Regions from separate parts of the Glutamicibacter mishrai genome, predicted to be linked through region 3. Evidence: riboswitches for the same ligand, from Rfam matches in the RefSeq annotation. Region 3 holds a riboswitch; each other region holds the start of a gene.
What was found. Region 3 has a riboswitch for thiamine pyrophosphate ahead of D3791_RS04000 (ECF transporter S component). Riboswitches for the same ligand answer to the same signal wherever they lie in the genome.
Positions count from the first base shown of each region.

Region 1: linked by a shared signal. The riboswitch ahead of thiO (glycine oxidase ThiO) and the one ahead of D3791_RS04000 (ECF transporter S component) in region 3 are both predicted to bind thiamine pyrophosphate.
Region 2: linked by a shared signal. The riboswitch ahead of thiM (hydroxyethylthiazole kinase) and the one ahead of D3791_RS04000 (ECF transporter S component) in region 3 are both predicted to bind thiamine pyrophosphate.

Region 1 covers NZ_CP032549.1:485,697-495,443, forward strand. The annotation lists gene typA (translational GTPase TypA) at 1-1,481, opposite strand, end outside; gene D3791_RS02235 (GNAT family N-acetyltransferase) at 1,628-2,170, opposite strand; gene D3791_RS02240 (ThiF family adenylyltransferase) at 2,218-3,363, opposite strand; gene D3791_RS02245 (thiazole synthase) at 3,363-4,181, opposite strand; gene thiS (sulfur carrier protein ThiS) at 4,184-4,429, opposite strand; gene thiO (glycine oxidase ThiO) at 4,426-5,550, opposite strand; TPP riboswitch at 5,548-5,652, opposite strand; gene D3791_RS02260 (GNAT family N-acetyltransferase) at 5,754-6,695, shown strand; gene D3791_RS02265 (mechanosensitive ion channel) at 6,784-8,013, opposite strand; gene D3791_RS02270 (OsmC family protein) at 8,307-8,738, opposite strand; gene D3791_RS02275 (GNAT family N-acetyltransferase) at 8,743-9,204, opposite strand; gene D3791_RS02280 (alpha/beta fold hydrolase) at 9,336-9,747, opposite strand, start outside.
Region 2 covers NZ_CP032549.1:1,819,635-1,829,381, forward strand. The annotation lists gene D3791_RS08590 (HAD-IA family hydrolase) at 1-1,567, shown strand, start outside; gene D3791_RS08595 (sugar porter family MFS transporter) at 1,655-3,061, opposite strand; gene D3791_RS08600 (uracil-xanthine permease family protein) at 3,283-4,560, opposite strand; gene thiD (bifunctional hydroxymethylpyrimidine kinase/phosphomethylpyrimidine kinase) at 4,590-6,017, opposite strand; gene thiE (thiamine phosphate synthase) at 6,014-6,655, opposite strand; gene thiM (hydroxyethylthiazole kinase) at 6,648-7,442, opposite strand; TPP riboswitch at 7,432-7,526, opposite strand; gene D3791_RS08620 (GntR family transcriptional regulator) at 7,564-7,929, opposite strand; gene D3791_RS08625 (hypothetical protein) at 7,926-9,494, opposite strand; gene D3791_RS08630 (aldehyde dehydrogenase family protein) at 9,536-9,747, shown strand, end outside.
Region 3 covers NZ_CP032549.1:835,203-844,949, reverse strand. The annotation lists gene D3791_RS04030 (Na(+)/H(+) antiporter subunit C) at 1-419, shown strand, start outside; gene D3791_RS04025 (Na+/H+ antiporter subunit D) at 416-2,020, shown strand; gene D3791_RS04020 (Na+/H+ antiporter subunit E) at 2,029-2,661, shown strand; gene D3791_RS04015 (MrpF/PhaF family protein) at 2,658-2,924, shown strand; gene mnhG (monovalent cation/H(+) antiporter subunit G) at 2,924-3,328, shown strand; gene D3791_RS04005 (DUF4235 domain-containing protein) at 3,396-3,647, opposite strand; TPP riboswitch at 3,721-3,844, shown strand; gene D3791_RS04000 (ECF transporter S component) at 3,909-4,529, shown strand; gene D3791_RS03995 (ATP-binding cassette domain-containing protein) at 4,526-6,853, shown strand; gene D3791_RS03990 (aminodeoxychorismate lyase) at 6,850-7,725, opposite strand; gene cls (cardiolipin synthase) at 7,917-9,389, shown strand; gene D3791_RS03980 (chorismate-binding protein) at 9,376-9,747, opposite strand, start outside.

The DNA of each region.
Region 1 (9,747 bases), 350 kb from region 3:
GCGATGCCGGCACCGCGGGTGTCGGTCAGGAAGCGGGTACGGAAGCCGATCAGGCCACGTGCTGGAACCATGAATTCCATGCGAACCCAGCCGGTGCCGTGGTTCGACATGTCGGTCATGCGGCCCTTGCGCGAAGCCAGCAGCTGGGTGATAGCACCCAGGTATTCTTCCGGCACGTCAATGGTCATGCGTTCCATTGGCTCGTGGACCTTGCCATCGACAACCTTGGTCACAACCTGTGGCTTGCCGACGGTCAGCTCGAAGCCTTCACGACGCATCTGCTCAACAAGAATAGCCAGTGCCAGTTCGCCACGGCCCTGGACTTCCCAAGCATCCGGACGCTCGGTTGGCAGGATGTTCAGCGAAACGTTACCGATCAGTTCCTTGTCCAGGCGATCCTTCACCTGGCGGGCGGTGACCTTGGCGCCCTTGACCTTGCCAGCCAGTGGCGAGGTGTTGATACCGATGGTCATCGAGATTGCTGGTGGATCAACGGTGATCAGTGGCAGCGGCTTAGGATTCTCAAGGTCGGTGAGGGTTTCACCAATCATGATGTCTTCGATACCGGCAACTGCGACGATCTCGCCTGGGCCAGCTTCTTCAGCTGGAACACGCTGCAGACCCTTGGTGGCCAGAAGCTCGGTGATCTTCACCTGCTTCATGGTGCCGTCCTGGCGGGCCCAGTTGACCTGCTGGCCCTTGCGCAGGGTGCCGTTGATCATGCGCAGCAGAGCCAGACGGCCGAGGAATGGCGATGCGTCAAGGTTGGTGACATGTGCCTGCAGAACTTCGCCCTCGTTGTAGGTCGGAGCAGGAACGTGCTTGATGATGGTCTCGAACAGTGGCTCGAGATCTTCGTTGTCTGGCAGGGTGCCATCGGCTGGCTGGTTCATCGAAGCGTAGCCGGCCTTGCCCGAGGCGAAGACAACAGGAACGTTCAAGATGGCGTCCAGATCCAGGTCCGGAGCTTCATCAGCCAAGTCGGAAGCCAGGCCCAGCAGCAGGTCCATGGAGTCGGAGATGACGCCATCGATGCGGGAGTCCGGGCGGTCGGTCTTGTTGACCACGATGATGACTGGCAGGTTAGCGCCCAGTGCCTTACGCAGCACGAAGCGGGTCTGTGGCAGTGGGCCTTCGGAAGCGTCAACGAGCAGAACCACGCCGTCCACCATGGACAGGCCGCGCTCGACCTCGCCACCGAAGTCAGCGTGACCCGGGGTGTCGATGACGTTGATGGTCATGTTCTTGCCGTCAGCAGCTGGACCGCTGTAGAACACGGTGGTGTTCTTGGCGAGAATGGTAATGCCCTTCTCGCGTTCCAGTTCGCCGGAGTCCATCACGCGATCTTCGGTTTCACCATGGCTGTCGAATGCGCCGGTCTGCTGAAGCATTGCGTTGACCAAGGTGGTCTTGCCGTGGTCAACGTGTGCAACGATGGCTACATTGCGAAGTTCATCGCGACTAATGGTGTTAGCTGACATGCGTGAAGGCTCACTTCCGCTCGAGGATTTTGGGTCTAAGGAGACGGGGCCAAAGTCGACCCAACAAACTAGTTTACGCTGTTCCTGCAAATACTCCGGTGCTCTGTGTCAGAACATACAAGAATTTCACGTAAAGTCGCGGAAAATCAACGGTTGGATTGGGTGGAAATCCAGTACCGAAGAGTCCTGGTGCCGTCCGCGGCATCCAGATGCGGGAATTGCTGATCCAGTTCGCCCCCGCATTTGAGGATCGTAGCGATGGAACCGGCGTTGGTGCTATCGCAGGTGACTAGTGCCTGATCCACTCCGGCGGCTTGCACTTCACGCAGGCCGAACTGGCACAGGGCCGCGGCCACGCCACGGCGCCGATGCTCTGGAACGACTCCGTAGCCGATGTGCCCGCCCTTTTGGAGCAGCCAATCATTGAGTTCGTAGCGCACGGAGACGCGCCCAACCAGTTCTCCGTCGTCGAAGGCGGCAAAGAGCGCCGAGCGCACCCAGCCATCGGGAATGTTTTCTCCGCGCCTACCTGCACTCATCCGGTAGATGAATTCTTCCCACTGCTGATCTTCAGACCAGGTTGGCAAGAATTCGAAGTCGTCGGCCAGCATCGCATGATGAGCGTCGATGGCTTGTTGCTCGTCTTGACTAGCTAGTTCGCGAAACTCCAGGGCGGTGGTGAAGGCCATAGGGCCATTATGTCAGCCACGGAGACCCGGCAAAATTCCGCATCCTGCTAGTAGGTGATTTGCCGTCCTTCAACCTGGGCAAACCATTGCAGCGTCCCGCCTTCAAGGCTGTAGATCTTGCGGTGCGCTGGCTGTTGCTGCGCCAGATGCCGAGCGGCTTTTTCGGAGCGGACACCGCTCTTGCAAACCATGACCAGGCTGCGGGCGCTAGCAGGCACTTGAGGGTAGTCCCCCGCGAGCAGCTGGTCCATGGGCACATGGACGCTGCGTGGAATCGACGCGATGTCACGCTCCCACGACTCGCGCACGTCAATGACGAGCACCTCATGCTGGGCTTCCAATACCTGCAGCTCTTGCACGCTCAGCGATGCAACCGGATCCTCGATGGCACAGGCAACCGGCTGGTAGTCCCCCAATCCGCTCACTGCCTCGCGTTGCGGGTCCGCCGTGAATTCCAAAGTCCGCATGCTCGCATTCAAGGCATCATAGAGCCACAGCTTGCCGCTGAGTGTTGCCCCGATCCCGGTGATGAGCTTGAGCGCTTCGGTAGCCATCACCGAACCGACCACTCCGCACAGTGCTCCGAAGACCCCGCCTTCGGCGCAGCTCGGCACCGAATCAGCATCAGGGATATCAGGGAAGATGTCGCGAAGCATCGGACCGGTTCGAGGATCAAAAACCGATACTTGTCCCGAGAACTGGAAGAGCGTTCCCCACACCAGTGGCGTCCCGGTGATTTCCGCCGCGTCCGAGGCAAGGTACCGGGTGGCGAAGTTGTCACTGCCGTCGATGACCAGGTCATAAGCCTCAAAGAGTTCAATCGCGTTCTCTGTGCTCAGCCGTTCGTTCAGCGCTCGGATCCGCACGGTGCTGTTGAGGTCTTCGGCCAGCCGCTGCACAGAGGCGACCTTGGGCAAACCGACATCGGATTCCCGATGCATGATCTGGCGCTGCAAATTCGAGAGCTCAACGGTGTCGTCGTCCAGGACCCCGATCTGGCCAACGCCCGCGGCGATCAGATAGCTGGCGATCGGGCTGCCCAGTCCCCCGGCGCCGATGATCAGCACCTTGACATTGATGATGCGCCGCTGGCCTTCTTCGCCGACTCCGGGAAGGGTCAGGTGCCGCGAGTAGCGGGCCAGCACGCCCGGGTCGATGCTTGGCGCCGGTTCGCACAGCGGCGGGCGCGGCATCAGAATTCCCCGACCAGGGTTTGCATGATTCCTTCTACTGGCGAGGAGGCCAGCGCGGTGTCGCGGCGCGGGATCCTGCCGGCCAGCCGGGCGGCACGTCCTGCGCGCACCGCATCACGCATGGCTGCCGCCATCAGCGGGGCATTATGGGCACGGGTGACGGCGCTGGCCAAGAGGACCGCGTCGCAGCCTAGCTCCATGGCCAGCGCGGCATCCGAGGCAGTTCCCACGCCGGCATCGAGGACCACCGGCACATTGGCCCGGGAAACGATGGTGGAAATATTGTGCGGGTTCAAGATCCCCAGGCCGGAACCGATGGGCGCTCCGGCAGGCATGATCGCCGCGACCCCGGCATCCTGGAGCCGCTGTGCTAGCGCCGGGTCATCGTTGGTGTAAGCGAACACCTTGAAGCCCTCGGCGACCAGTTGCTCGGTGGCGGAATACAGCTCCAGCGGATCCGGCAGCAAGGTGTGCTCATCGGCGATGACTTCAAGCTTGATCCAGTCGGTTTCCAGGGCTTCGCGGGCCAGCTGCGCGGTCAATACGGCATCCCGAGCGGTGAAGCATCCGGCGGTGTTTGGCAGCGGGATCACGTTATTGCGCTGCAGCAGCTCGTAGACATTCCCCGCGCCGGCAGCGGAAAAGTGCCGAATGGCGACGGTGGTCAACTCGGTGCCCGAAACGGCCAGAGCGCTCTCCAGCGTCGCCAGGGATGTAGCCCCGCCGGTGCCCAGGATCAGTCTCGAAGACAGGGTGCGTCCAGCGACGACGAACGGGTCGGTGTCCGCATCGAGTCGGTTGACTTCTTGCGATTCCATCTTTAGCCTCCTTGGGCTGCGGTGACGAGTTCTACGCTGTGCCCGTCTTCAAGCACCTTGCTGTTCCAGCTGCTGCGAGGGACCACTGCGCCGTTGACGGCGGCGGCCACGCCGAGCTTGCTGCCGTCAACCGCTTTCGAATCGGCGTCCAGATCCTTGCCGATCTGCGAGCTGACAAATTCACGCAGGCTTGTCCCTGCTGAGAGCTGGACTTGCTGGGAGTTGAAGGTGATGTTGATCGTGGTCATCCGAGGTGCTCCAGTGCGAGAGTCGAGTGTTGGGTTGCAAATCGTTGGGGGTCAACGTCTTTCAGCATGGGATGCGTGGTGTTGTTTTCGGTGAGGTCCGCGGTCAGTTCGGAACCCAGCGGGCTCAGCAGCACTCCGTGCCGCGAATAGCCGGTGGAGAGCACCAATCCTGGGTCCAGTCGCCCGATCAGCGGGCGGTCATCGGCGGTGGCTGGTCTTGGCCGGGCGATCAATTCGTTCAATGTGCAGTCGCTGATTCCCGGCACGAGCCGGCGTGCATCGTCCAAGAGGGTGTGCATGGCGCCAACGTTGACCTCCGGGTTGCCGTCTTCCCTCACGCTGGCCCCCAGCACCAGGCTTCCGTCCTTGCGCGGGACGAGGTAGACGTTGCGCCGGTGGACAATGCCGCGCACAATGCGGCTGAGCATTGCGGGGCCCGCGGGACCTTGGATCCTGAGGATGTCGCCGTAAACCGGGCGCAGGGGAAGGTCTTTGAGGCCTTTGACGGTTCCGAGCGCGGTGGCGATGACGGTTTGGTCTGCTTCTAGCACCCGCCCCGTGGTGGTTCGCACGGCGCTGGTTCCTGCCTCGTCGGTGAGCAGTTCTTCGGCTTGCTCGCGGATCACGTGATTGGCAAAGTGCTTGAGCAGGATGCGCACCACGCTGCGAGGGTCGATCTGATGGTCCTCGGCGCACAGCACGCCTCCGGCGATGTTGCTGGCAAGGGCTGGTTCCAAGGATCTGGCCTGGCTCGGCAGGAGTTTTTCGGCAGCTAATCCCAGCGATGACTGCAGCGCGACGAGCTCGTGGAGGGCATCGCGGTCAGCGGGCTCCGCAGCGATGACCAGTGTGGAACTTTGCAGGTAGTCCGGGCGCTCCCCGGTGGATGCTTCGATGCGCTCAACGAACCGCGGATATCCGGCATTCGATGCGGCCAGCAGCTGGTGCAATGGGCCTTGGCCCCACACTGTTTCTGCTGCCGGTGCCAGCATTCCGGCTGCGGCGTAGCTGGCGCCTTGGCCGGGAGCTGGATCGATGATAGTGATGCTGTGGCCGCGCGAGCTGAGCTCGAAGGCGGTGGCGAGGCCGATGATTCCGGCGCCAACAATATTGACATGCACGGTGGCACGATTCCTTCCTACGGCGGCATGACCCGCATCAGGTGTAGCGGTCGGCTCAGTGCCCTCTCAGCCTGGTCGAGTCAGGCTCCCGCGGAGTAATTGCGATTATAAGCATGATGCAGCTCATAAAAGCGAACTGTTCTTGACTTAGTCCCGTCATCTTTTGTGATGTACTTACTGACATGGAGCAACAGGACTATCCCATGAATTTGTCGGCGGATTCCCCGCTGTTCCGCGAAGTCGTTGACCTGGAGCGGCATTTGCTCGATCCTTCGCTTCGCCACGATGGAGCGTGGCTGGAAGGCGTCCTGCATGAGCAGTTTTACGAAATTGGCGCGAGCGGACGGACCTTCGACAGGTCTGAAGCCATCACCCTGCTCGCGGCTGAAGATCCGGATGCTCCTGCACTGCATGTCGTGGATCCGTCGGCAGTCCGTCTGGCAGAGGATCTGGTCCAATTGCGCTGGGCCACTGATGGGTCCCGCCCCGCGATGCGCAGTTCCTTGTGGATTCGGGATGCGGGCCGATGGCAAATGTTCTTCCATCAAGGCACGCTCACGGCCCAACCTGTGCGTGATCCCGAGCGGGCAGGGAATGCGCCGTCGGCTGAGCCTGAAGATGTGTACACTGTCAGGAACCTGAAGTCCACCGACGCCGCCGCGGTGCATGAGGCTTTCATCTCGCACCCGGATATGGCGCGGCAGGGCGATGCCGATACCCCTGAGAAAGCGCGGGCTTACGTTGATTTTCTGCTGGGCAATGACCAGGTTCAATGCCCGCTGGCCATCACGATCAACGATCGTTTAGTGGGCTTGGTGTGCGGTACCGTGGATCGCTCGAATGCCAACGCGTGGATCTGGTATTGGATGCATCATGAATACCGTGGCCGGTCGCTGACCACCAGGGCCGTGGCGGCCTTGGTTGATCACCTTTACGACGAGCTGGGCTTGTTCCGGCTGGAGCTCGGCCTGCGGGCCAATAATCCTGGATCCCGGCACGTGGCTGAGAGCAATGGCTTCCTGCGCGAAGGAATAGAGCGTGGCAAGTTCCTTGTTGATGGCGAACGCATCGACGTCTACACCTATGCCCGCCTGAGAACAGATCCGCCAGCGAACGTGCAGCCCTTGCCGCTCAAGCGCGCGTAGCGATTTGCTTTGAACGCAAAATAGCCGCGGAATCCGTGGTGGATTCCGCGACTATTTTTGTGTCCCTTTTAGGTTCTGTTCGGGATGGTTAGATACCTGGCGACGTTGGCGGTGCTGGCGGTGCCGAATCCGGACCGTTGGAGCTCAGCTTGTCGGTATCGATCTTGTTGAGGGTACGAGCGGCTGCCTCGCGACCACCAAGGCCGAATGCGAGAGCGGCTGCAAGAGCTGCACCGATGACAATTGCGCCGAAGGCCATGTTGATGATCGAGTCAGCGATTCCCATGTACTTCAGGCCCATTGCCACGAACAGTGCAATGGCGGTGTAGCGGATGATCTTCGACGCGGTGGTGTCACCCATGAACTTGCCGATGACGTTAGCCACGACGAAGCCAGCGGCAACGATTGCCGCACCGAAGAGGATCTTGCCGCCCAGTTCCAGAATCTCGTTCAGGATGTTGGTGATTGCCGGGAAGTTCAGCATCTGGGCTGCCATCACACCGAAGAACAGTACGATTGCGATCTTCACGATGCCGGCGATGATGCCCGATGCACTCTTGCCTTCTGGGACAACGCCCCAGCCAGCAACGACGCGGTCAGTGCCGACACCCTGCAAGGTGGACTCCAACAACTGGCCAACAAACTTTGCGATCAGGAAGCCAACTGCCAGAAGGACCAGGGCCATGATGACCTGTGGGATGGCAGTGAAGACCAGCTGCAGCATTTGCTCGGCAGGCTGCGAAATCGCGGCGATGCCCAAGACCTGCAGAGCAGAGATTGCGACGACCAGCAGGATCAGGGCGAAGACGATGTTCGCGATGATGTCAACGATCTTTGCTTGGGTTTCGCGAGACTGAATCTCATCTACTGGCTCGTCGCCTGGGGTCAGCTTGCGGACAATGCCGCTGAAGTCGACCGTTCCCAGACCAGTGGTCAGCAGCTGTCGAACAATGTTGGCGATGACGTAGCCGATAAAGAAGATAAAGCCGGCGCCGATGAGGTTCGGGATGAACGCCATGACTCCGCCGAGCAGGCCCTGGACCGGCGTAAGAACTTCAGAAAGCGCGAAGACCTGAAGGATTGCGACGAGACCAAAGAGCCAAACAATCAGTCCAGCGACCTTGCCTAGAGACTGGCCTATTTGAGCTCCGTCATTTCCCTGCTTCTGCAGGAACTTCACCCTGGATACGAGCTTGGCTGCAGCCCAGCGAACTATTCGCGCCACAAGCCACGTAACGATGAGAATGACTAGCGCAATGCCTACCTTTTGTAGCATTGACGCCCAGTCGATGTTGCCTAAGACGTTCTCAGATTGCATGTCTGCTCCTTCAACGTAGGGACATCTCGACCCTACGATGAAGGACCAGCGCTGACTAGGGCAAAGAGTTAAATTCCCAGCTGGTTTCATGGAACTTCCACAGCTTCAACTACTAAAACCGAAGCCGTAGATACGAGATTCAACGGAAAACGCAGAAAGTGACCTAGAACACTACTGGATCACGAAAAATTTGAAAGCTCGCAAACCTTCAATCCCGTGAATTTCCTTGGAGTGACTTGTAGTTTCTGCTTTTCGACGCTAGCTCCAACGCCGAAAAGCAGAGACTTCACGCTTTATTCAACTACTTCGCTGACAACTTTTGCGCCGAACTCAACTGTGCGTGAAACGGTGCAGTATTTGTCATGCGACAACTTCACGATTCGTTCGACCATGCTGGCCGCCTTGCGTCCTTCATCGGTATCGGGGAACTTCAAATCGAACCCGAGATGAATGTCATCCATACGGCTGGCACCGTCCTCGGATAGCTTGTATCCGCTGGCGAGTACATCAAATTTCTCTGGTTCGCTCCGGCGGGTTGTTGCCACATCAACGTCAATGGACGAGCAGCCAGCAATGGCGGCAAGCAGCAGCTCCACCGGGGTCAGCAAGCCCTCTCCTTGGCCGAATTCAATGCTTGCACCGCTCTCAAGGCTGGTAGCTGTGTACTTTCGTGATTCGGTGCGCTGAACACTGACTTCGCGGATTTCTCGGCTATTTTCACTCATGAAACTATCGTGCCACGTTATTCGCTGATGAAAAGTCGTAGCGCAATACGACCCTGGACGAATCCCCTTGCGCACTGGATGGCGTTTGCTGGAATCCGCAGGTTCGGAAAAATTCAATGGCCTGTGTGCGTCGAGAATCCAGATGCACAGCCACTTCCGGGCAACGCTCGGTGATATGGCTCAGCAAGAGCCGGCCCACCCCGTGGTGACGATCTGCATGGCGTACCCAAAGGATCTCGATTTCCGACTCATTCCAGGCTGCAAAACCCAGGATCTGCTCACCTTGCTGGGCGATGCGGACCTGCAAGGATTGGGAATACACCGATTCCAAAGCGGCAGCGACAGCATCCAGATCAGCTGCCGACAAGAAGTCCAAACGACGTTCGACCGAACTTTTCCAGACATCCAATAAGTCTGGAACCTCATCGATACTCGTCCATTCACGAAGAACAATTTGGTCTTCCATACGTTGTTTCCTGCTTTCGAACAACCACTGATAATGCTTGAGGGAAATCTAATCCCACAACAGACTTTACTCAACAACTATTTTGAGTATTGATCGTCCTGCCGAATTGTGAATATCGCCCAAGTACCGGTCTACTTTGGCAACAGCAGTCTTTGAACTTTTTCCGCCCAAGTCCGCAATTCGCCCTCGACTATTTCAGGTTGCTCAATATGCACGTTGTGCCCTGCTTGCTCAATGACGTTTATGCGAAGTTCGGCGTAACGCGTGGCCAGAAGATGAGGGTCTTCGAAACCAGTGACGTGGTCATGACGCCCACACACGATGGAAACCGGATTGGACAACCGACCTTCACGATGCAGTGGAAGAGGCTGGAGAAAATAGCGTTTGGAAAGCTTGGCCATCGCTCGCAAATTGGCCGACACAAGACCCGGTAGAACCCATTCGGAGAATCGTTCCCAGGCTGGACGCGTTTGAATGACTGCGACGTCGGTGAACAGCTGTTTGTCCCTCTCACTGAGCGACTCCAGCAAATCCTGATCCGCT
Region 2 (9,747 bases), 980 kb from region 3:
TCGCGCCCTGGACCACTTGGTCGAGCAGGGCATGGACGAGCACTTCCGCACCCAGCGCGACTTCATGGCCGACTTCTGGCAGCGCAGCGATGTTGTGGTGGACTGCGACGACGCCGGCTTGCAGCGCAAGATCCGCTGGAACCTGTTCCAGCTGGCCCAGGCCGCCGGCCGCGCTGACGGTTTGGGCATCAGCGCCAAGGGCGTGAGCGGCAACGGGTATTCCGGGCATTACTTCTGGGATACCGAAATCTACGTGATGCCGTTCTTGACCTACACCAACCAGCAGTGGGCCCGTAATACGCTGCGCGCCAGGGTCGCGATGATCCCGGCCGCTACACGCAGGGCCAGCATCATGAACGAGGCCGGCCTGCTCTTCCCGTGGCGAACCATCAATGGTGAAGAAGCCAGTGCGTACTATCCGGCGGGCACAGCCCAGTATCACATCAACGCGGACGTCGTGTATTCGCTCAACCGCTATCTGAGCGTGATGGAGGACGACGAGTTCCTGCTGGCCGGGGGCGCGGAGATCCTGGCGGGCACCGCCCGCATGTGGGCGTCGCTGGGATTCTGGCGCGGCCAGGAAGGCAATGAGCGCTTCCACATCCATGGCGTGACCGGACCGGATGAGTACACCGCGGTGGTCAATGACAATCTGTACACCAACGTCATGGCCCGCTTTAACCTGCGGCGCAGCGCCCAGCTGCTCACCGAGCTGGCCGGGCAGCACCCCGAGCAGTACGCCAGCCTTGCCGGCAAGCTGGAGTTGAGCGACGAGGAAATCGCCCTCTGGCTCAAGGCCGCTGACTGCATGCATATTCCGTATTCGGAATCTGTTGGCATCCACCCGCAGGACGAGCACTTCCTGAACCGCGAGGTGTGGGATCTGGCCAATACCGGTCCGGATAAGCGCCCGTTGCTGCTGCACTACCACCCGCTGGTGATCTACCGCTTCCAGGTGATCAAGCAGGCCGACGCGGTGCTGGCCCTGTGGCTGCGCTCCAGCGATTTCACCGCCGAACAGAAGCTCGCGGACTTCAACTACTACGATCCGCTGACCACCGGCGACTCGACGCTCTCGGCCACGGTGCAGTCCATCCTGGCTGCCGAGGTCGGATACCGCGAGCTGTCATGGGAGTACTTCGAGCACGCGCTGAACGTCGATCTGGAGAACCTGCACGGCAACACCGGCGACGGTGTGCACGTGGCCTCCACCGGCGGTGTCTGGTCCGGGCTGATCTACGGCTTCGCGGGCCTGCGTGATGACGATGACCGGCTGTGCTTCGACCCGCGCCTGCCCGAAGCATGGCGCTCGATCAGCTTCAGCCTGGCCTGGCACGGCATGCGCATCGCGGTCCGCCTGGAACGCGAGAGCATCACCTTCACCTTGGACGGCGCCCATTCGCGCCCGATCTGGGTGCGCGGAGAGCAGGTGGACCTGGTTCCGGGGGAAAGCATCGTGGTTCCGCTGGCCGATCAGGGTCCGGTGCGCGAGGGACGCCCGAGCCTGGACAAGGTCCTCGAAGTCCAAAGCGAGGCCGGGGTGGATGTGCCCCGCAAGGCCTGGTAGCCCCGGCCGGGGTTAAACGATGAGGCGGTGCGGAACCACAATGGTTCCGCACCGCCTCATTCATGCCCAGCTAAGAGCGAGCGTGCTTTACAGCTTCATATCTTCCAGGGTGCGTCCCTTGGTCTCCTTGACCATGAAGATCACGAAGAGCAAGGAGAGCAGCGCGGCCACTGCGTAGATGCCGTAAGCCAGCGCCAGGCCTGCGTCGGCCAGGGCCGGGAAGGTGGTGGAGACGATGAAGTTGGCGATCCACTGTGCGGCGGCGGCCACACCGAGGGCCATGGCGCGGATGGAGTTCGGGAAGATCTCGCCGAGCAGAACCCATACGGCCGGGCCCCAGGTAGCGCCGAAGCCGACCACGAACAGGTTGGCCGAGACCAGGGCGATGATGCCCCAGCTGCCAGGCAGCGATACTGCGCCGTTGATGGTCTCCGACTGGGCGAAGGCCACTGCCATCATGCCCAGGGACAGGGTCATGATGGCCGAGCCGATGGTCAGCAGCAGCTTGCGTCCCAGGACGTCGATCAGCAGCACTGCCACGATGGTGGCCACCACGTTGGTCACCGAGGTGATCAGCGAAATGGTGAAGGAATCCGATTCGGCGAAGCCCACGGACTTCCACAGGGTGGTGGAGTAGTAGAAGATCACGTTGATGCCGACGAACTGCTGGAAGACCGAGAGCAGGATGCCTACCCACACCAGCGGGTGGAAGCCGAAGCGGCCCAGCAGGTCGCTGAACTTCTGGCGGCGTTCCACGTGCACGGTGGCACGGATTTCTTCGATCTTCTTCTCGGTCTCTTCGCCGGCGTTCATGCCCATGTCGCGGGTCAGCACGGTAGCTGCTTCAACGTAGCGGCCGCGCTCAACGAGGTAGCGAGGGGATTCCGGAAGGCGCAGCGAGAGCACGCCGTAGAGCACTGCTGGAACCAGCAGCGAGAGGTACATCCAGCGCCATGCAGCCAGGCCGAACAAGCCGGTTGCATCTGCGGAGCCCATCACGAAGACCAGCAGTGCGCTGACCAGGAAGGCTACGAAGATGCCCAGCACGATGGCCATCTGCTGCATGGTGCCCAGGCGTCCGCGGTGGGCCGCTGGGGAGACCTCGGCGATGTAGGCAGGGGCGATCACCGAAGCGAAGCCCACGCCGATGCCGCCGACGATGCGCCATACGATGAGGTCGGCTGCGCTGAAGCACAGGCCGCAACCGATGGCCGAAATGGCAAGGAGGATGGAGGCGAAGAGCATGGTGCGTACGCGTCCTACGCGTTCGGAGACCATGCCTGCAATCCATGCGCCGAGAGCTGCGCCGAGCAAGGCGCAGGAAACAGTGAAACCGATAGTTACCGCGTTGAGCCCGAATTCGTGCTCGACAGCGTCTACGGTGCCGTTAACGATTGATGAGTCATATCCAAAAACGAACCCACCCAATGCCGCCCCGAGGGCGATGAAGATGAGTCGTGCGGAGAGTTTTCCGTCTGATGTTGTCGCAGTCACAATCTGCCATGCTATCTGATTTGTCCGGGCTGGAAATCCGTAATTTTCAGATTTTGATGGGATAACAATCACATTTTGGAAGGAGTCCTTACATGTTTCACCCAGACTGTTGTTCTACCCTCTGCGTCTCTTGCCTAACCAGCCGGGGATTGCATCAAAAAGCCGGCCGGTCTCGCGAACAAAGTCGCAACACCGGCCGGCCGAAAAAATTTTTTGAACTCTCAGGATTCTTTCGAATGATCCGCGAGATCGTTGCCGCGCAGCTTGGCCACCGCACGCATCGAGTGGAAGACCACCAAGGTGGCAATCGAACCGAGGGCAATGCCGCCGAGCTGGAACTGGCCGAAGCTGATATCGCTGGTGACGGCAATGGCGATAATCAATCCGGTGCCCGCGGTCATCAGGTTGATCGGATTGCCGAAGTCGACCTTCGCCTCGATCCACAAGCGCGCGCCGACGATGCCGATCATGCCGTACAGGACAATGCCCAACCCGCCGATGACACCCACCGGAATGGTGCCGACCAGGGCGCCGAACTTCGGCAGGAAGGCCAAGGCCATCGCCACAATGGCCGCCACCCAGTAGGCGGCGGTGGAGTACACGCGGGAGGCGGCCATGACGCCGATGTTCTCCGCATAGGTGGTGGTGGCAGAACCGCCACCGAGACCGGCAACAACGCTGGCAGCGCCATCGGCCATCAGCGCGCGGCCGTTGAACTTCGACAGGTCCCGGCCGGTCATCACGCCTACGGTGCGCACGTGTCCGATGTTCTCGGCAATCAACACGAAGACGGCTGGCAGGAACATCAACGCGGTATCAAAGTGGAAGCTCGGAGCGGTGAACTGCGGCAAGCCAACCCAGCTGGCTGACTGGACCGCGCTGAAATCCACCTGGCCCTGCGCCAAAGCCACCAGGTAGCCCAGGACCAAGCCGACAAGAATCGACAGGCGGCCCAGCAGGCCCTTGAAGGCCACCGTGGCCAGCACCGTGAAAATCACCGTCAGGAACGTGGTCAGCGGGACATCGGTCATCGGAGCGAGCGTTGCGCTGGCGAGGTTCAAGCCGATCAGGGCAACGATCGTGCCCATCACCACCGGAGGCATCAGCGCGTGGATCCAGCCGGTGCCGGTCGCCTGCACAATCAGGCCCACCACGAAGAGCAGGGCGCCGGTCATCACGATGCCGCCCAGCGCGCCAGCCATGCTGTGCGACTGGGTGGTGGAGATGACCGGAGCGATCATCGCAAAGGAGGAACCGAGGTAGCTGGGCACCTTGTTGTTGGTCATCAGCAGGAAGATGATGGTGGCCAAGCCGGTGAACAGCAAAGTGGTGGTGACCGGGAAACCGGTCAAGGTGGGGACCAGGATGCTGGAGCCGAACATCGCTAGGATGTGTTGGGCGCCAATGGTAATGGTTTGCGGCCAGTGCAGCCGTTCCTCCGGGGCGACGACCTCGCCTGGGGTGATGGTCTTTCCGTTACCGTGAATGCTCCAGCTCATACAATCCTCCAGATCGTGGCCCGCGCGTTTCAGACCGTAGGAAATTCTACTCGGTTCTGCCGTGCCTGATCGAAGAAGGCCACTTCATGTTCTGAAGATCGCATAAATGCCACCCGCATCCGCTCGCGCAGCCCGTCATCAGCCTGCTTCCATGCTTCGCGCACCATGCTGATGGCGCGTTCCGTGGCGCGGTCGAATTCCTCGGACGCATAGGTCACCAGCCACTGCTTATACGGGTGTGCCTGATGGTTAGCCGAGGCCAGGCGCTTGCCGATGTCCTGGTAAAGCCAGTAGCAGGGAAGGATCGCGGCAATCAGCTCGGCATAGCTCGAAGCGGACGCAGCCAGATGATTCACATAGTTCAGCGTGATGGCGCTGGGGTTCGCGGTCCCCTCAGCCAGGTAGCTGCGATGCAGCTGCAACTCGCCTTCCAGGATTTCGCTGGCGGAATTCGCCCAGAAACGCTGCGCCTCAAGATCCGGGGCCAAGGCGCTGGCCTCGGACAACACCTGGGCGTAGCGCTGCAAGTACAGCGCATCCTGGGCCAGATAGTATTCGAAGTCCGTCTCGGCCAGCGTGCCATCGGCCAGCTGGGTGATGAACTCCAGGTTGTCGATCGAGTCGCGCAGCCCCTGGATCTGCTGCCACCAGCTATCCATCGGATCGGTGTCGCTGAAGAAGTCAGCAAAATGGTTCACCGGACCGTGCCCGCTGCCGACGTTCAGTTCATCGGCCGCGCCGATGGCGCGGAACAAATAGGCCTTGGCCTTCTCCAGGGCGCAGACCCAGTCGCCGGATGCTGCGAAAAGGGTGGCCAGGGCGCTTGAGAGGGTGCAACCGGTGCCATGGGTGTTTTTGGTATCGAGGCGCGGGTTGCTGAACTCGGCCAGCACGCCTTCGCCCGAGACCAGGGCGTCGGGGCAGAGTTCACCGGCCAGGTGCCCGCCCTTGGCCAGGACCAGCGAACCATGCTTCGCGGCCAGGCATTGAGCCTGCTCCAGCGCCTGCGGCCAGCTGGCTGCTGCCGGTTCACGCAGCAGGCTGGCTAGCTCCAGCAGATTCGGGGTGATCACCGAGGCGCGGTCCAACAGCGAATCGAGCACCGCCTCGTCCTCCAGGAGCCGGTCTCCGCTGGTGGCGACCATGACCGGGTCCAGGACCACGGGGGCATCGACGGTATCGAGCCATCCGTTGACCGCGCGAATCACCTCGGCGTTGGCCAGCATCCCGATCTTGATCGCATCGATCTGCACGTCGGCGCTGATGGCCTCCAACTGGGCGAGCACAAACTCGCCGCCGATGGCCTGCACCGCGCTCACCCCTTGGGTGTTCTGCGCGGTCAGCGCGGTGATTACGCACATGCCGTATCCGCCGTTGGCGGCGATGGCTTTGAGATCCGCCTGGATTCCGGCACCGCCCGAGGGATCAGAGCCGGCGATCGAGAGAATGTTTTTCACTGGACCGCCACCCAGGCAGCGACCAGCTGTTCGCTGGCTTCTTGCGGGTTCTCGGCATTGCAGATGGCCCGGACTACCGCCAGGCCCGAACCTCCACCGGCGCGGATGGCGCCGGCGTCTTCAGCGGTAATCGCGCCAATGGCGACACAGGGCAGCTCGGTGAGCGAGGCGGCACGCGCAAAACCATCCAGGCCCAACGGGGTGGGGTGGTCCTTTTTGGTCGGGGTGGCACGCACTGCGCCGACGCCAAGGTAGTCGATGGCCTCGGCATCAAGATTGGCCTGCGCCAGCTGCTCATCGGTGGAAGCGCTCAGGCCGATGATGCCTTCGCCGATGATCTGGCGTGCCAGACGCACCGGAATGTCCTTCTGCCCGATATGGATGCCGTTGACTGCCGCCCCCGCCGCGCGGGCAGCCAGGAACACGTCGATCCGGTCATTGATCAGCAGCTTCGCCTTGCCCTCGGTAAGCCGGGCCGCTGCACATGACAGCTCGAAGAATTCCCTGGCGGTTTCATCCTTGGCCCGCAGCTGGATCCACTCGATGCCACCAGCCACCGCGCCTTCAATGACTTCCAAGGTGGTGCGTGGAGTGCAGCTGGCGGTATTGGCTACCAGATATGCGCCGATATTATCCATGGTTCAGTTCCTCGTACTTCAAATTCTGCAGTTCTTCAGGTTCGGTGGCGGCCAGGGCGTCAAGGAAGGCGACAGCGAAGCTGCCCGGGCCGTTGCTGGCGGCCAGCGCCTTTTCTGCCGCGAGGCCATAGAAGCCGTGGGCGGCGATGGCCGCTTCAAAAGGGTCCTCGTGTACCGCGATCATGCCGGCGCTAAACGCGCCTAGCGCGCACCCGCCACCGGTGACCCTGGTCAGTCCTAAGCCGTTGGTGTGCACCAGCACGGTGCGATTTGCGTCAATGATGGCGTCGGCTTCACCGGAAATGGCCACGACGCTCCCATGCTTGCTGGCCAGTTCGCGTCCGGCATCCAGCGCTGCTTGGACGGTATCGGCCGAGTCAACGCCGCGGCCGCTGGAGTCCTTGCCGGCCAGGGCCAGGATTTCCGAAGCGTTGCCGCGGATCAAGGTGGGGCGCTGCTGCACAATACGGCGTGCGAAGTCGGTGCGCACGGACAGAGCGCCCACGGCTACCGGATCCAATACCCACGGGGTTCCGGCGGCGCTCGCCGAAGCCACCGCTTCCTCCATGGCAACCATTTGCTCAGTGCTGGGAGTACCGAGATTCACCAGTACCGCCGAGGCCAGGGCCGCAAACCCGCCGGCCTCGCCGGGCAAGTTGGTCATGGCCGGTGAAGCACCCGAAGCCAATAAGACATTGGCGGTGAAGTTGGTGACGACAGTATTGGTCAGGCAAAAAACCAAGGGGGAGCGTTGCCGGTATTTTTGGGCAACGGTAGGCAGAGTCATGCGACATCCCTCCGCTAGCGTGAACTAGATCAGGTTCGACGGGTTTCATCTCAGTCGGCTTCTCCGACACCCCGTGTCACTGATTTAGAGAGTACGCAGAAGGGTTGCCTAGAACAAATCCTTACCGTTCACGCCGCGCCACCAGGGCCTTCAGCGTCGCTGCATCCACCTGTTGCGCGGCAGCCAACTCCCAGAGGTGGTCGACGGCTGCCACCAGATCTTCATGTGCGTCTACGGGTTCGGGGCGCGCGTTCACTACCGTGCCGGCACGGCGCCTCGAAGAAATCAGGCCCTCGGCTTCCAATTCCTTGTAGGCGCGGGCCACCGTTCCGGCTGCCACTCCCAGATCCGTCGCCAGCGCGCGCACGGTGGGCAGCTTGCTCCCGGCCGTCAATTCGCCGAGGTTGATAAGCGAGGCGATCTGCGAACGGATCTGTTCGTAGGGTGCAGTGGCCGCCTCGAGGTCCACACTGATCTGCGTGCTCATGCCGAAACATTCGTCAAGAGCCGGGCATTCGGGCGTTTGACCACGAGCAAGGAAGGGATGCAGAAGAGCCCAACGCCAATGGCTATGACCATTGGCTCATCAAACGAGGCCACACCGGGCAAGAGGAATAATGCACTGCAGAGAATGCGTAGGGCCCGGAACTCCAAGACTTGCCGGTACCAGATCTCCTGCTCGCCGGTGACTTGCCATGGAACGGAGCAATGCCGCGTCCACCAGATATATCCGGCTGCAATGAGCAGCAAGCCGAGGACGATCCCGGTGCTGACCCATGGGCTAACTGCCAGTTCTGCGCCGGGAGTCAAAGTCTGCGGCGTGTACAGCATGAAGATTCCACTGGCGATGAACAGTGCCGCCAACGAGTAAACCCAGACAGGCAGGTTTTCGCTGATGGGCTCCCTTGGCGTCCCCAGCTTTGCGCGCAGATGCGCATAGAACGCGAAACCAGCCGAGAGCACCAGGTATATGGCCACTGCGGCTCCGGACAAGGCAAGCATCAGCGTATTGCTGGCGGCTTGCGCTCTGGCCGGGCCAAAGGCTTCGGATAAATGCTCGAAACGGTAACTGCAGGCAATCCAAATCGCGTAGGCGGCGAGCACCATCAACGAGTTGAGGACGTACGATACAGCGTTGCTGTGGTCGCGCATCCGGCTAGATGCACTGGCTTTTGCGTTCCTTCCAACGTTGGCCACTGCGAACTTCGGGGCCCAGACGAACAACACGAAACCCAGAGTGATGAAGCCGAATGTGGACACGGTGTTCCAGCCGGTACCCAGGATCGGGTTTGCGTAGGAAATTTCTGAACCAACGATGTTGATCAGCACCCAGCCACAGTTCCGCAGCAGCCTGTTGAGCCAGACAGCGCGCAACTGCTGGTTGTGGTCAACTGAGATTCCAGCCAGTGGCCTGCGTTTGAGAATGATGAACGCGATGAGGGCAGTCGCTAGCAGAACGCCTGCGATGCACAGTGCAAATAACGGTGCGACCTCGGTGCCCGGGCGCCACCTATCGAGGCCATCCCAGCGGACTTCAGAGAAATTTGAATAATCCTGCGCGGGTACTCCTTCCCGGTCGCTTTCAGAGACATAGGCAGCGACCTTCGAGACAGGCCATATCAGGCAGGACGCGGCGATCGCCAAGATGCCAACAAGGGCGCCGAGCATCCGCGGGAAAGGGGTCGTCAAACTCCGCGGTTCCAATGAGGCCACGCGCACCGTTTGCAGTTCTTTTGGCCAGGTAAAGAGCCCAATGATGTAAACCGCAGCCAGCCACCCACCGGCGTTCAACGCGATGAATACCAGGGTGAGCATTGACTGCGATTGCGCGGGGACCGACCAGAATTGGGCAAGATCCCAAGATGTGGATAGGAAGAATGCGATGAGCGCGCACCAGAACGAATGCGATTGTGCCCGTCGGAGCGCTTGAGTGCCACGGCGATGGGCGACGGAACGGAGCCACAGGTAGATGATTGTGGCAACCACGGCCATCGACAAGGCGCTCGCAGAAATCTCTTCCATACCCGTTAATGTATCAAATGGTTGATACATAATGAATCCTTCGGCGAATTATTCAATAGAAATTCCGCTCGGTGGCGTACGCTCAAAACATGGGTCTGTTTACCTCCACTCCATTGCCCGAGCCGGTCGGCGATTCCGCTCCTCCGGTGGACGAGCATCCTTCCCGCATCGCCACGGTTCTGAATCATCTTCGCCGCTCGGCCGATGCGCGAATTACCCATCCGCGCCGCTTTAGGATCCAGCAGCTGCGTGCCCTGGAGAAGATGCTCGAAGAGCACCTTGA
Region 3 (9,747 bases):
CCGGGGTGCTGCTGGCAGCCGGATTCTATCTGGTGCTCGAACGCACGCTCACCCGCGTGCTGCTGGGCATCATGCTGCTGGGCAACGGCATCAACCTGCTGATCCTCACCAGCGGAGGACGGCGCGGTGTCGCCCCGCTCTTCCAATCGGGGCTGGCGGCCGAGGAATATTCGGACCCGCTGCCGCAGGCGCTGATCCTCACGGCCATCGTGATCACCTTTGCGGTTACCGCCTTCCTGCTGGCGATGATCTATCGTTCATGGACGCTGACCAGCGCTGATGAACTGGCGGATGACACCGAAGATATCAAGGTCTCGCAGAAGACCGCTTACGACGAAGAGGAAGATTCGCCGGTGGCAGAGGACACGACCGAATTCGTCGATGAAGAAGGCCGCCCAGTGCGCGAGGGGGAAGAGTGAATTTTCTGGACTTGGCACCCCTTGCGGTCGTCCTGCCGATCATCGGCGCCGGCGCCGCGTTCCTGGCCCGACGCCAGGTGCGCACCCAGCGGCTGATCACCATCGGTGTCCTGTGCCTGACCCTGGTGCTGGAAGCCGGGATGCTCGCGACCGTGTGGGGCGGGGAAAGCTACGCCATCCACATCGGCGGCTGGGATTCGCCCTTCGGCATCGCGTTGATGGTCGACGGCTTCAGCTCCTTCATGCTGCTGATCTCCACCCTCGTCTCGCTGGCCGTGCTCTTCTTCGCCACCAGCCAGGGCTTGGCCGACGGCGAAGAACCCGGCCCGGTCTCGGTCTTCCACCCGGCCTACCTGATCCTGCTGGCCGGCGTGTCCAACGCCTTCTTGGCCGCCGACCTGTTCAACCTGTACGTCGGGTTCGAAATCCTGCTGACCGCCAGCTACGTGCTGCTGACTCTGGGCGGCACCGCCGAGCGCATCCGCGCCGGTACCACCTATGTGGTGGTGTCCGTGGTGTCCTCGGTGATCTTCCTGATGGCCATCGCCATGACCTATGCCGCGACCGGCACGGTGAACATGGCCGATCTGGCGGTGAAGCTGCCGGAACTGGACCAGGGCCCGCAACTGATTTTGCATGTGCTGCTGCTGATTGCCTTCGGCATCAAGGCCGCGGTGTTCCCGCTGTCCCTGTGGCTGCCTGACTCCTACCCGACGGCGCCCGCACCGGTGACCGCGGTATTCGCCGGTTTGCTGACCAAGGTCGGCGTCTACGCGATCGTGCGCACCGAAACGTTGCTCTTCCCGGGCGGGGTGGTCAATGCCGGGCTGCTTGTGGTGGCGGCGCTGACCATGGTCATCGGTATCCTCGGCGCACTGGCGCAGACGGACTTCAAGCGCATGCTCTCCTTCACCCTGACCAGCCACATCGGCTACCTGATCTTCGGTGTGGCCGTCGGGGGACCGCTGGCCATCGCCGCGACCATCTACTACGTCGGGCACCACATCATCGTGCAGACCTCGCTGTTCATGGTGGCCGGATTGATCGAACGCCGTGCCGGAAGCTCGAATGTCACCAAGCTCGGCTCGCTGGCCAAGCTTTCCCCGGCCCTGTCGCTGCTCTTCTTCATCCCTGCGATCAACCTCGGCGGCATCCCCCCGTTCTCCGGATTCCTCGGCAAGTTCGGCTTGCTCCATGCCGCAGTGCAGGATGCCGACCCGCTGACCTGGGCTGTGGTGGGCGCCGGATTGCTAACCAGCCTGCTGACCCTGCTGGCGATCATCCGCGTGTGGGCCCGCATCTTCTGGCGTCGGGCCGCTGATGCCGAGGTGCCCAACCAGGAACTGGTGGACGAAGCGGCTGCGGTCGCGGCCGAAACCGTTGCCGGAGGGGCGCAGAACCCTTCCCTAGGCATGAAGCTCGCGAAGGAATTGGAAGCGAAGTCCTTGCCGTGGGGCATGCGCTACGCCACCGGATCGCTGGTTGCCGCAGGCATTGCGCTGACCATTTTTGCCGGGCCGATCTTCGAGTTCTGTGAACGAGTCGCCGCGGAGCTGATCGCCCGTGAAGCCTACATCACCGCGATCTTGCCACTTGGATAGGAGGGACGATGCCGACTAAGAATTTGAAACCTCGCGACCAGCGTATTGATGACGCGCTGGATACCTCTGGCGTGCGCCACCGGGCGACACTCAAGCAGGAATGGCCGCTGCTGGCCCTGCTGCTTTTTGTGTGGTGCGCTCTGTGGCAGGACTTCTCGCCGGCGAACCTGATCTTCGGCGCGATCATCTCGCTGCTGATCGTCACGCTCTTCCCGCTGCCTCCGGTGGTGCTCTCGGGACGCATGAACGCCTGGTACTGCCTGCAGCTGTTCTTCTGGTTTGTCGGCCAGGTGTTCGTGGCCAGCTTCGAAGTGGCCAAGCTGGCGGTCTTCCGCGGGAAAAAGACTCGCAGCGGCGTGATCGCGGTTCCGTTGCGTACCGACTCGGACCTGATCGTGACCACGGTCGGCCATGTGCTGACCTTGATCCCGGGGTCCTTCGTCATTGACGTGGATCGCAGCTCCTCCACCTTGTACCTGCACTACATCAACATCGAATCCCAGCAGGATATGGACCGCGCTCGCGAAGCGGTGCGGGATATCGAACGCCGGATGATCATGGCGATCGGCAGCCGCGATGAATTCGACGCGATCAAGCACGAATGCGGACCCAACCTGATGCGAATGAGGGGCAAGAAATGATGGAAATCGTGATGTGGATCTGCGGCATCATGCTCGGCCTGGCCACCCTTGCCTGTGTCATCCGCGTAGCCAAGGGCCCCTCGATCCTGGATCGCGTGCTGGCCCTGGACGTGATGCTGCTGATCATCTCTGTGGCCCTGTGCCTTGAGATGGTCTACAACCGGCACACGGACTACCTGCTGTTCGTCATCGCCGCCTGCACCCTGGGCTTCATCGGCTCGGTCACCGTCTCGCGCTACGTTTCCGATCAGAGGAATGCCTGATGGAGATGTTCTTGGATATCCTCGTCGCGGTGCTGCTGATCCTGGGCTGCCTGATGTCGCTGATCGCCGGGATCGGCCTGCTCACCTTCCCCGATATGCTCACCCGCATGCACGCGGCCACAAAGCCGCAGGTCCTCGGATTCCTGCTGATCTTCGCCGGGCTCGCGATCCACCTGCGCAGCTGGGCTGTGGTGCCGCTGCTTCTCCTGGCTTGGGGCATGCAGCTGTTGACCGCTCCGGTATCGGCCCACATGATCGGCCGTTCGGGCTACCGCACGAAGCACGCGGCCAAGGACTCGCTCTACGCCGATGAGCTCAAGCAGATCGTCGACAAGGTCAGCGGCACTCCGGCCACCGGCGCCACCGACGTCTCGTCGAAGCAAGCGGAGAAAACCGAAGACTAGAAAGCACAAGTCTAGAAAGCACAAAGGCGGCGTCCCACCCATGGTGGGACGCCGCCTTTGACGAGTACTACTTGCTGAAACGCGCGACGACCTTGTTGGTGCCACGGTCTGCCAGCACCTGGATGGTGGCGGCCACAATGGATGAGAAGATCGCAAATCCGAGAGCCTGGCGCAACGAGGCCTCAGCCGCTTCTTCGCTGCCCTTGCGGGGAGCCTTGTTTCCGGTAAAACCCTTCCACAGCTGATCAACCAGCTTGCTGCCGACAAAACCGGCGCCGATGGAAATACCCGTGGTGGCAAGTTTCTGCACTGTATTCATTTTGCCCTCGCTTCAACGTCGTGACTTATCGTTCCTCTGCCCAGCATACCTGCGGTATGGTAGGTGGGCAGTAATTTTCCGACAGGGGAGCGTCAGACTTCGAAACTGGAGTCGCAAGACGCTGAGAGTGCGATAGATCGCAGACCCTCGAACCTGCTCCGGCTAGTACCGGCGAAGGAAGTCGAGCATCTCGGATGCGGACGTGGGCGCAGTGCGCCTTCAGCCCGTACATCTCCCCTCCTTGATACAGGAGGACCATCAATGAATCAAGCAGCAGCAAAGCAACGCAACGGCTGGCGCGTCGTCGACATCGTCACCGCATCGGTGATCGCCGTTGCCTCCGGCGTCATCTTCTGGGCCTGGAGTGCAGGCTACGGGCTGTTCTCCCTGGCGTTCGCAGCATTCCCGCCAGCAGCCGCACTGCTGACCGGTGTCTGGCTGTTCCCTGCAGTGCTCGGCGCGCTGATCATCCGCAAGCCCGGTGCCGCGTTGTACTGCGAACTGCTGGCCGCGGTCATCGAAGCGCTGCTCGGATCGCACTACGGGCTCACCGTGCTGATCTCCGGACTGGTCCAGGGCCTGGGCGCGGAGCTGGTCTTCGCGGCGTTCCGCTACCGCAAGTGGAACCTGGGTGTTGCACTGCTCGCTGGCCTGTTCTCCGGATTGTTCGCCGGTGTGTCCGAGGCCTACATCTTGGCGTACTACGTTGAATACACCCCGGCGCTGAAGCTCTTCCATGTGGTTGCCACCGGCGTCTCCGGCCTGGTTGTTGCCGGCCTGCTCTCATGGCTGGCCACTCGCGGCCTGGCGAAGACCGGCGCACTGAGCGCCCTGGCCAGCCGCCGTGCTCACCTGGAAACCGGAAAACTGGCCGCAAAATGAGTTCGGTGGCCAATACCGGTGCCACCGCTGACACCCGCCGGGGCACCGAGATCATTGCCCGAAGTTTCGGCTGGCACCACGCCGAACGCGAGAAGCCAGCCATCGCTTCTCTGGATCTGGACATCCCCGCGGGCCAGAAAGTCCTGCTGGTCGGCCCCTCGGGGGCCGGCAAATCGACCTTGCTGCATGCCCTGGCAGGCTTGCTGGAAGCCGATGACTCCGAGCAGTCCACCGGACTGCTGCTGATCGACGGGTCCGATGCCTTCGCCCGGGAGCATCCGGTCGGCCTGATGCAGCAGGATCCGGAAACCCAGGTGGTGCAAAGCCGGGTGGCCGACGATGTGGCCTTCGGTGCCGAGAACCTGGCGGTGGATCCGGTGATCATCCGCCAGCGCATTCCCGAAGCGCTCGACGCGGTCGGCTTGGGCATGCTGCCCTTGGATCATCGCACGCAGGAGCTTTCCGGCGGGCAGAAGCAGCGCCTGGCCCTTGCCGGGATCCTGGCCATGCAGCCGGGATTGATGCTGCTGGATGAACCCACCGCCAACGTCGACCCCGAGGGCATCGGGCCCTTGCGCGACGCGGTGTTGAACGCGGCCGAGGTCTCTGGCGCGACGCTGCTGGTGGTTGAACACCGGCTGGATGCCTGGGCCAGGCATATGGACCGGGTCATCGTGCTGGAACCAGGCGGAGGCGTGGCCCACGACCTGGATCCGCAGCGCCTGATCGATGATGAAGAACTGCGCGCTGAATTGTCGGCGGCCGGATTATGGGTGCCGAATTATCTGCCGCAGGTGCCAACCGCTGCTATCGCACCGGGCGAGCTGCTGTTGGAAGCAGACCAGCTGGTCAGCGCCCGCACCGACGACGCGCCGCGGACCCAAGCCGTGGACCTGTCGGTGCGTGCTGGCACCGCCACGGTGATCCGGGGAGAGAACGGTGCCGGAAAATCAACCCTGGCCCTGACCTTGGGCGGGCTGCTTCAACCGGCAGCAGGCCAGTTGCAGGCCGTCGAGGCACTGGCCAATGGGCTGGATGCTTCGCCCTTCAGCTGGAAAGCGGGGGCGCTGATCGGGCGGATCGGCTCGGTGTTCCAGGAGCCTGAACACCAGTTCGTCACCCAGAGCGTGCGCGAGGAATTGGCCTTCGCCCCGCAGCGCGCCAAAGCCAGCGGCGGACAGGAGCTGAAATACGATCCGGCCGAGGTGGACGCCCTAGTCGACTCGCTGCTGGCGCGCTTGGGCTTGGAGCACCTTGCCGAGGCGAATCCTTTCACCCTTTCGGGAGGGGAGAAGCGCCGCCTGTCGGTGGGCACGGTGCTTGCCGCAGCGCCGCAGGTGCTGATCCTCGATGAGCCGACCTTCGGCCAGGACGCCAATACCTGGCGGGAACTGGCCGGACTGCTGGTGGAGCAATTGGAGAAGGGCACCGCGATCATCGCGGTGACCCACGATGAGCATTTGGCCAGTGTCCTGGCCGCCGGAGAGATCCGCTTGGCGCCCGTCGCGGATCAGGCGCCAGCTATTACGCGAGGCCCGGTGCTTGATGCGCCGGTGGGCCGCAGCTGGCTGGCCAAGATCAATCCGCTGGCCAAGCTGGGTGCGGTGGCCGCGGCCACCTTGCCGCTGATCACCACGCTGGATTGGGTTTCCGCTGTGGTGGTTGTCGGCGCGACCTTGCTGGCCTTCCCGCTGGCTGGGTTGAGCGTGGGACGGTTCTTCCAACGCGCCTGGCCCTTGCTGGTTGCCGGGGTCATCGGCGCGTGGGGCATTGCGCTAGTGGGCCAGGACAGCGGAGCGGTGTATGCGCAGTTCGGGATCTTCAGCATCACCGAAGGCTCGGTGCACGGGGGCATCGCCACCGGGCTGAGGGCCTTCGCCTTGGCTCTGCCCTGCATCTTGCTGCTGGCCACCACAAATCCCAGCGATCTGGGCGGGGCGCTGTCGCAGCAGCTGCGGGTGCCGCACCGTTTTGTGCTTGGAGCGCTCGCTGGCATGCGTCTGCTGGGGCTGATGGTGGAAGAATTCTCCACGCTTGGCCTGGCTCGCCGGGCCCGTGGCGTGGGCAACTTCGGGACGGTAGCCCAGCGCATCGGGGCGAAGCTGGGGCAGTGCCTGGCCTTGCTGGTCCAGGCGCTGCGGCGTGCCGGACGGCTGGCGGTGACCATGGAAGCCAAAGGCTTCGGTTTGGGCGAGCGGACCTGGATCCGCACGGCCAGATTCACCAGCAAGGATGCCGCCGTGCTTACGGCAGGCATCGTGTTGGGAGCTGCGGCTATTGGTGCGGCCGTGCTGGCCGGCACCTACAACCTCGTCTGGGGCTAGCGGATTGCGTCGCTCAGGGCGCTGAGCTCGTCATGCAGCTCGGCGTCCAGGCGCAATGGCTTGGCATCGATGGTGCGCACCGGGGTGAGCAGGCGGATGGAGGAAACCAGCCAGACGCCATCGGCCTGGTAGAGATCCTCAGGGCGCAGCGGGCCATAGCCCAGTTCCCAGCCGTTCTGGGCTGCCGCGTCGAAGATGGCGCTCTGCGTGGTGCCCGGAAGGATGCCGGTTTCCAGCATCGGGGTCAGCAGGCGCTTGGTCTCGCCATCACGCTGGGCTACCAGCACCGTGGAGGTCGGCGCTTCCAGGACGATGCCGTCGGCCGAGGTGAAGATGACGTCATGGGCGCCGTGCTTGCGGGCGTAGCGCAGGGCGGCCATGTTCACAGAGTAGGAGAGCGTCTTCGCACCCATCATCAGCCACGGGGCGCGTTCTGCAAGTTTCGAGTCGTAGCCGCGGTCCAGCAGCAAAACGTCGACGCCGGTCTCGCGCTGTTCCTTGCCCAATGCCGGGGCAGGGGTGACGGTCACCCAGCAGATCGCCGGATCCTCATCGTGCTCACCTCGGGCTGCGATGAGCTTGACCACGGCTTCTTCGGCACCGCCGGTGGCATCGAAGTCGGCGACGGCGGTATCCACGGCGGCATACCAGCTGCGCGCGTCGGGGATGACCAGGTCGGCCAGCTCTGCCGAGGTGGCCAAGCGGGCCAGGTGGGCCTCGAATTTCCTTACGGCCTGGTTGGTGTAGAGCATGGATTCGAAGACCCCGTCGCCGCGGGTCACTCCCTGTGCGGTGACGGGAAGCTGGGGTGCTGCAATGTCGGCCAAGTAGCCTGCCGGATAGGCCGGATCCAAGAATACAAGTGAGCTCATACCTACAGATTATCGAACCCACGCCACTTCCGTGACCTTTGAGTTCAGGGGTGTTCAGACATTGCAGGGAATCTTAGATAAGCTAGGCGAAGGAATTTGAGCTGTCATACGCAGATCAGAGCCGAAAACAGCGACGATCATCGTGCGTAGCCAAGGGGTGTGCCATAGTGTTGCCGAGTAACGAAGTGCTGATGCAAATCGGTGGCGTGCTGTGGAGCATCCTGGTCGCCATCGAACTTGCCGTGCGGTACTTCATGATCGGCATCGTCCCCGGCAATCGCCGTCCCACCACGGCCATGGCCTGGCTGCTGGCGATTTTCTTCATTCCCGTGGTCGGCCTGCTGGCGTATTGGCTTTTTGCCAACCCGCGCCTGTCCCGCCGCCGGCTGGAAAAGCAGCAGCGAGCCCATGAACGGATCATGGACGCCACCAAGCACATGCAGCTTCCCGAGGAATTCCACTCGCAGGAAGAGTGGGTTGAATCCGCAGTGGAGCTGAACCGCAACCTGGGTGCCATGCCGCTGGAAGGCGGCAACAGCGTCAAGGTCATTTCGGATTACCGCACCTCGATGGAGTTGATGCGGGAAGAAATCGACAAGGCCACCCGGTACGTTCACATCCAGTTCTACATCATGGGTGATGACGAGGAATATGTGGGACCGGTCCTCGAAGCCCTGGAACGCGCCGCGCAGCGCGGGGTCCACGTGCGCTTGCTCTTCGACCACCTCGGCACCTTGCGGGTCAAGGGCTATGGCGAGCTGAAGAAGCGCCTGAAGAAGTCGGGCATCAACTGGCGCCCCATGCTTCCCATCGACTTAATCGGCCGGCGCTGGCGTCGCCCGGATCTGCGCAACCACCGAAAGATCCTGGTCATCGATGGCGCAGTCGGCTTCACCGGCAGCCAGAACCTGATCGAGCCTGGCTACAAGCGCAAGTCCTCGCACAAGATCGGGCGCGAGTGGGTCGAAATGATGCTGCGCGTCGAAGGCCCCCTGGTACGCAGCCTGGATGTCACCTTTGCGACCGACTGGTGGCAAGAGGATGACGACCAGGAAGTGCTGATGGATATGAACGAGGCGCGCCACCCGCTGGCTTATGAAGAGCGCCCGGGATCAACCCTGGCCCAGTTGCTTCCCAGCGGTCCTGGCTATGGCACGGAAAACAACCTGCGCCTGTTCAATACGCTGATCTATTCGGCGTCCGAACGCCTGGAAATCACCAGCCCCTACTTTGTGCCGGACGATTCGCTGCTCTATGCGATCACCACGGCCGCGCAGCGTGGCGTGGAAGTTGAACTGTTCGTCTGCGAAGAGGGGGATCAGTTCCTGGTCCACCATGCGCAGCAGTCCTACTACCAGCAATTGCTGGAAGCCGGCGTGCGGATCCACTGCTACCCGGCCCCGATGGTGCTGCATACCAAGTGCTTCACGGTGGATGATGATGTCGCCGTGGTCGGTTCCTCGAATATGGATATGCGTTCATTCAGCTTGAACATGGAAATCTCGGTCATGCTCTTGGGCAAGGACATGGTCAATGCCGTGAATGAAGTGCAGAATCACTACCGGGAGATTTCTTCGGAAATCACCTTGTCGCAGTGGCGTCGCCGCCCGCGCATGCAGCGCTGGATCGACAATGTGGCACGCTTGACCGCTACCTTGCAGTAGCGGCAGGGAAAGTGGTTCCCAGCGCTTGGAGCACTCCGCGCGATTTGGTGATGACCTCATCCCATTCATCTTCGGGTATGGAGTCCGCGGTGATCGCTCCGCCTAGGCCCAGCGACAGGCGCCACGACTGATCCGGCAGCTTGTCGCATATCAGGGTGCGAATGACCACGGAGAAATCCGCGGCGCCATCGGCCCCGAGATAGCCCACCGCTCCCGAGTACAAGCCTCGCGCCCGCTGATCCTCCAGTTCGTCCAGGATATTCATGGTCGACAGCTTCGGTGCACCGGTCATCGAGCCCGGCGGGAAAGCTTCGCGCAAGGCATCGGCAGCATGCGCAGGGGACTGCAACGTCGCGTC